2 linked regions of the Methylocaldum szegediense genome follow. The protein of the gene in region 2 interacts with the protein of the main gene of each other region in a pairwise test. Links are inferred from orthologs where the notes say so. Each region holds a gene or a part of one and is shown on either strand. Other genes may lie near its edges. The genes, in order: QEN43_RS01960 and rpsB.

Region 1 (3,148 bases), 3.1 Mb from region 2 along the record:
GAGTTCGTGCGCAATATCATGAACTCCCGTATTGACCGAGCATTGGTGAGCAATCTCGCTAGCCTTTGCCGTGATCTCGGCACCAAGACCATCGCAGAGTTCGTCGAGTCCGAACAAACTTTAACGACTCTTCAGGACATGGGGATAGATTACGTCCAAGGGTTCCATATCGGGATGCCGATGCCGGAGTCGGCGCTGAAGCTTGTCGTATAAAGCGGACGCGGCTGTCGTCCCATTAGCGTTTGTGTGTCTCCTCGATGCGGCTGATCAGAATGCCGTCAGCAATTCGGGTTTCCATTCTTTCATTCGCCTGGATGTCATGAACGGAGCGGATGATTTTCCCAGTATCCGATCTGGAGGCGACAGCGTAACCTCGGGTCAGCGTTGCCAGAGGGCTCACGGCCTGAAGGTGCTCGGCTAGCCCGGAGACATGCTGCACCTGCTTTTCGAGTACCCGCTGAATCGCGCGAAAAAGTCGTTGACAAACCTGGCTTCGTCTCATCTCCAACATCCGTAGGCGCTGTTGGGGCTGGTGTCTGGCCAAGATCGCCAGCTGGGTCCGGAGTTGTACGTCTCTTTTCGATATGGCGTTTCTTATCGCATGTCCGAGTCGGAGTTCCAATTGGTCCAGTCGCTGGTTCTGGGTTTGCAGCCGCCGGCTAGGGTGCTCTTGGCGTAAGCGCTTGCCGAGAACCCGTAGCGTTTCCCTGTGGCGTTCGAGTATTGCTTTCATGCGCTGACATATCTGTTGGTCAAGCCGCTGGAAGCGAGCCAATAACACGGCGCTGTCGGGCGCCACCGCTTCGGCAGCGGCCGATGGCGTCGGCGCACGTAGATCGGCCACAAAATCGGCTATGGTGCTATCGATTTCGTGTCCGATTCCTGTTACGACGGGTGTTTCGCATTTAAAGATGGCGCGCGCCACGATTTCCTCATTGAACGCCCACAAATCCTCAAGAGAGCCGCCGCCGCGAGCCACGATGAGAACATCGCAAAGCTTGAGCCGGTCGGCCGTCGCAAGAGCGTTTACGATCTCCTGTTTCGCTTCGGTGCCCTGTACCTTGACGGGAAAAACAATGACCGGAGCCGTTGGGTAGCGGCGTTTTAACACTGTGAGAACGTCGTGGACGGCTGCCCCCGTTGGCGACGTGATTAGGCCGATACACCGCGGCAGTTCGGGAATGGGTTTCTTGTGACGAGCATCGAACAGCCCTTCGGCGGCTAAACGCTGCTTCAAGGCCTCGAAGGCGCGCAGCAGCAGGCCGTCGCCAGTCTCCTCCATATATTCGACGATCAGCTGAAAATCACCGCGCGGCTCGTAAAGACTGACTTGCGCCTTGATCAATACGTGGTCGCCGTTCTCAGGTTTGAAGTCGAGGAGCTGGCTTTGTCCGCGAAACATCGCACAACGAACCTGCGCTTCGGCATCTTTCAGGCTGAAATAAAGGTGCCCGGACGAAGGTATCGAGAGATTGGAAATTTCGCCTTCAATCCAGATGGTGCCGAAGCAGTCATTGAGCAAAAAGCGGGCCTCGCGGTTCAGACGAGAGACGGTGTAAACCGTTTCCGGGCGGGAGGCGGGCGTGGCGGACACGGTCATAGGGATGCGATCGCGACTCAGAACTTCATTAGCCGCTATTCCACACCACGCTTGAAGCGGTGAATAAGACGGCGCTCTTTCTTGTTTGGCTTAGCTTCGGGTTGGAAACCAAAGGATCGTTCTTCACGTCGTCTGGCGACCTCCGCTTGTCGTCGCGCGATGCTTTCCGGTGTCTCTTCATAGAGCAACGCGGCTTCCGGGGCCGGCCGACGCTGGGCCGACAAGGCGCGTACGGTGATGTCCCACACATATTGATCCTTAGAGATTCTGAGCTTTGCGCCTACACCGATTTCCTTTCCTGGCTTGACGCGTTGCCCGTTCAGATGAACTTTGCCCCCGTTGATGGCATCTATTGCTAACTGGCGGGTCTTAAAAAACCGGGCGGCCCACAGCCATTTGTCCAAGCGCATCCGCTCTTCGGCTGCCGGCCGGTTCTCACCATCACGAGCGCGCGCCATAAAACTTATGAAGCGGTAGGCGTTTCCACCGTTAACCCGGACTCCTGCCAGAGCTTGTATCCCCCGGCAAGGCTAACGGCCTTCTCGTAGCCCAGTTTCTTAAGCGTTTCGGTTGCCAGCGCCGAGCGGCCGCCGGTCTGACAATAGACCAAGATGTCGGCGTCGCGGCGATTTTGAAACGCCGGATGACTATCAATTTTGAACTCCAGCACGCCGCGTGGAATATTGATCGCGCCCGGCAATGCGCCGAGTACGTATTCCTCCGGTTCCCGAACGTCAAGGACTAAAACTTTGCCGATAAGGGTTTTAGCTTCGTCAGGATTGACTTCTACGATGTGCCGCTTCGCCTCGGCGACAAGATCCATAGCAGTTAAAGGCATGAAAATACTCCTCTCCAAGTCACTTTATGGTACGCCTGTGAAGATCGATTGGGTATAGGCAATCTCTGCATGAGCCTGAAACAGGAGTTCCACATTTAGTTGGTTATGTGATAAGATGCGCCTATAAACAGCGGGTTATTTTTGAGTGCGCGAATTGTCTCGTCCCGCTTTGAGAAAGTTTGCCCCATAGGGGCTTTTTTAGTTTTTGAGGAACTAACAATAGTCAAAGATGGGCCGTTGCGCCCATTTTTTGTAAGTGAAATTTACGAGGTCGCAATGAAGCCGCAGGAACGTTTGACAGGTTTGATCGAGCCGGTCGTCAGCGGCTTGGGATATGAGCTGATAAGCGTAGAATTCGATGCTCACCGGCGAGTGCTGCGAGTCTATATCGACAATGAGGCGGGTATCTCGCTCGACGATTGTAGCAAGGTTAGTTACCAATTGAGCGGCGTGCTTGATGTAGAAGATCCGATTCCCGGTCGGTATCAACTCGAAATCTCGTCGCCCGGTCTTGACCGGCCCCTCTCCAAGTTGGAGCACTTCGCACGCTTCAAAGGCTGTCAAGCGCGCTTGCAGCTTGCGTACCCAATTGGCGGGCGTCGCAAGTTCAAGGCGTACCTTGCAGGCGTAGAAGGCGATAACGTCCTCATTCAAGAAGGTGGCGAAACGCTGCGAGTTCCGTTCGAATCCATTGAGAAGGCGCGTCTCGC
Region 2 (3,281 bases):
GCCGGGATGCCGGCGTGGAAGCGCTCGGTTAGGTTCGAGTTATTCTGCTGAATAAGTTCCCTGAGCGACTTGATGCGCTCGGCGGACGATAGGAGATCGTTATAAGCCGGCGAGTTTGAGTCGGCCGTTTTCAATCGTGTGTGCCTCTTCTTGACGCAGGGTGAGGATTTCGTAGCCATCCTCGGTGACCAAAACCGTGTGCTCCCACTGGGCAGACAGGCTGTGGTCCTTGGTCACGGCTGTCCATCCGTCCGGAAGTATTTTCACGTAGCGTTTACCGAGATTGATCATGGGTTCGACGGTGAAAATCATACCCGGTTCCAGCGTTATTCCGGTATTCGGCTTACCATAGTGGAGCACCTGCGGGTCCTCGTGAAAACTCCGGCCGATACCATGCCCACAGAATTCCTGCACGACTGAATAGCCGTGAGATTCCGCATGCCGCTGAATGGCAAAGCCGATATCGCCTAGTCGCCCGCCGGGACGGACTTGCTGAATCCCGAGGTACATGGCTTCCTGACAGACCTTGACTAGGCGCTTCGCCCGAATGGACACTTCGCCGACGAGAAACATCTTGCTGGTGTCCCCATGGTAGCCGTCCTTGATCACGGTGATGTCAATGTTGATGATGTCGCCGCTTTTCAGTTTCTTCGGGCCGGGTATGCCGTGGCACACCTGATGGTTCACCGAGGTGCAGATGGATTTGGGAAACCCTTTGTAATTTAGCGGAGCCGGAACGGCTTTCAGCACGTCGACGATATAGTCGTGGCAGATCCGATCAAGCTCTTCGGTGGTTATTCCGGGAACCACGAATGGCTCAATCATTTCCAATACTTGTGCGGCGAGTCGACCAGCGACACGCATTTTCTCGATTTCGGCAGGCGTTTTAAGGATGATGCTCATCGCGAGATTTGGGTTGGTTCACGTGGCGCTCGGTCGAGGAAAGGTGTGGGAACAGAGTCGGATTGTTGAATAAATCTCGTTATGGTATAAAGCGCTGCTATTTTTCGCAATAACACACACGCATCGTCACGGTCGGCGGGGTGCCAATTCCCGGTGATTTGGTCGCCGGTCGGGATGCGTGGAGGCTCAACCCATAGCCGGCTCAAGCTGGCAGACATCTACCAGGAGATTTGAATGTCGAACGTCACCATGCGCCAAATGTTGGAGGCCGGCGTACATTTCGGTCACCAGACGCGCTATTGGAATCCCAAGATGGCTCCGTACATTTTCGGTGCGCGGAGCAATATCCATATTATCAATTTGGAGAAGACCTTGCCGCTGTTCGAGGAGGCTATGAAGTACCTTGAGCAGCAGGCGGCCAACAGAGGCAGAATTCTTTTCGTCGGCACCAAGAGAACGACGCGCAAGGTCATCGAGGAAGAAGCCAAGCGCTGCGGTATGCCGTACGTCAATTATCGATGGCTGGGCGGAATGCTCACCAATTTCAAGACGATCAAGCAATCGATTGCTCGCATGAAAGAGCTGGAAGCGATGCGAGACGACGGGCGTTTGCAGCGATTTAACAAAAAGGAAGCCCTAGGCATGATGCGCGAGCTGGAAAAGCTGCAGCATAGTCTGGGCGGCATTCGCGATATGGATCGGCTTCCGGACGTGTTGTTCGTCATGGATGTCGGTTATGAAAAAAATGCCGTCAACGAAGCGAAAAAACTAGGTATTCCGGTCGTCGGCATAGTCGATACCAATAACAGTCCGGTCGGCATCGACTACATCATACCGGGCAACGACGACTCGATTCGAGCTGTTCAGCTGTATGCGCAGAGCGCCGCGACGGCCATCTTGCAAGGCAAGGCCCACAGCTTGGACTTTGCGGGAGGAGAGGACGAATTTGTAGAAATGGAGTCGAATGCCGAGACGAGTTCGGACTCCGCTGCGGAAGCGGTTGACGCTCATGCCGAATAGGGATGCCCGCCCTACCGCCCGCGCCTGAAAATGTTCGAAACGCCTCCTTCAGGGGGCGTTTTCATAAGCGTAATTGCTTGAAAGAGCAATGATAAGCAATCGAAGATGAGGTTTGGTCAATGAATATCACTGCCGCAATGGTGAAGGAACTCCGCGAACGTACCGGTTCGGGGATGATGGAATGCAAAAAGGCGTTGCAAGAAGCCAATGGCGATATGGAAGCCGCGGTGGAATTGATGCGGAAAGCGGGGCTTGCGAAAGCAGATAAGAAAGCCGGCCGTGTCGCCGCCGAAGGTAGGATTTCGGTAAAGACGAGCGCTGATAACAAACGCGCAGTGATCGTCGAAGTCAACTGCGAAACCGATTTCGTCGCCAAGGGCGATGATTTCGTGCAATTTGCGGATAACATTGTGCAAACGGCATTGGACTCCAACGTGGGGTCGCTCGAGCAATTGCTCGCTACGGTCATCCCGTCTACCGGTTCCAGCGTGGAAGACACGCGACGGGCGTTGATTGCCAAGATCGGAGAGAACATCAATGTTCGTAGGTTTGACCGCATCGTTTCGGAAAAGGGGATTATCGCGAGTTATCTGCACGGGACCCGGATTGGCGTTTTGGTTGAGTTGATCGGCGGTGATCAGGAATTAGGACGGGATATTGCTATGCATATCGCCGCCAGCAATCCGCTATGCGTAGATGAGCAGGGTGTGCCTCCGGAAACGCTTGCTAAGGAGCGTGAAATCGCCAAGGCTCAGGCCGAAGCCGAGGGGAAGCCAGCTAACATCGTGGAGAAAATGGTAGAGGGCAAGCTCCGAAAGTTCATCGGAGAAGTGACTTTGCTAGGTCAGCCCTTCGTCAAAGACCCGGATCAGACCGTGGGTAAATTGCTGAGCAGTCGTGGAGCGAGCGTCGGGCGCTTCGTCCGCTTCGAGGTCGGCGAAGGTATCGAAAAGACGGAAAGCAATTTTGCGGAAGAAGTGATGGCACAGGTTCGCAACACCTAACCAGGGATTGCCGGCAGCCCGGCGGAGGTGTTTTCTTGGTGCCTTCGCTGGGTTTCGTGGATTACATAATCGATGACATAAGAGTTGAACCGATGGGCGCGCCTAGATATTCCAGGATTCTGTTGAAGCTGAGCGGCGAGGCGCTTATGGGGGACCAGGGAAGTGGGATCGACCCACAGACGGTTAAACGTCTGGCGCTTGAGATAAACGATTTATGCCGAATCGGTGTCCAGATTGGGCTGGTCATCGGAGGGGGCAATATCATACGTGGTTCCGAAAAGGCATCGGAGGGCTTGGATCGAGTCACCGGCGATTACATGGGCATGCTGGCGACAGTCCTTAATGCTCTTGCCA

Evidence for each region.
Region 1: the proteins of rpsB (region 2) and QEN43_RS01960 interact in binary tests that used the Escherichia coli proteins (3 or more experiments, as listed by UniProt). The link is inferred for Methylocaldum szegediense from one-to-one orthologs.

Annotation. Positions count from the first base shown.
Region 1 is NZ_OX458333.1:450,977-454,124, forward strand. What follows is about bases 324-3,148. They hold QEN43_RS01960 (RNA-binding S4 domain-containing protein), read right to left. Parts: upstream 2,011-3,148; coding sequence 1,636-2,010; downstream 324-1,635. Other genes in these bases: xseA (exodeoxyribonuclease VII large subunit), read right to left, coding at 324-1,600; QEN43_RS01965 (rhodanese-like domain-containing protein), read right to left, coding at 2,064-2,438; rimP (ribosome maturation factor RimP), read left to right, coding at 2,715-3,148. Also shown: QEN43_RS01950 (putative bifunctional diguanylate cyclase/phosphodiesterase), read left to right, coding at 1-213; more of xseA, read right to left, coding at 236-323. UniProt on the Escherichia coli protein: Involved in the recycling of free 50S ribosomal subunits that still carry a nascent chain. Binds RNA more specifically than DNA. Binds with very high affinity to the free 50S ribosomal subunit. Does not bind it when it is part of the 70S ribosome.
Region 2 is NZ_OX458333.1:3,506,815-3,510,095, forward strand. What follows is about bases 73-3,030. They hold rpsB (30S ribosomal protein S2), read left to right. Parts: upstream 73-1,137; coding sequence 1,138-1,923; downstream 1,924-3,030. Other genes in these bases: glnD ([protein-PII] uridylyltransferase), read right to left, coding at 73-134; map (type I methionyl aminopeptidase), read right to left, coding at 100-903; tsf (translation elongation factor Ts), read left to right, coding at 2,043-2,927; pyrH (UMP kinase), read left to right, coding at 3,020-3,030. Also shown: more of glnD, read right to left, coding at 1-72; more of pyrH, read left to right, coding at 3,031-3,281. UniProt on the Escherichia coli protein: Required for ribosomal protein bS1 (rpsA) to bind to the 30S subunit.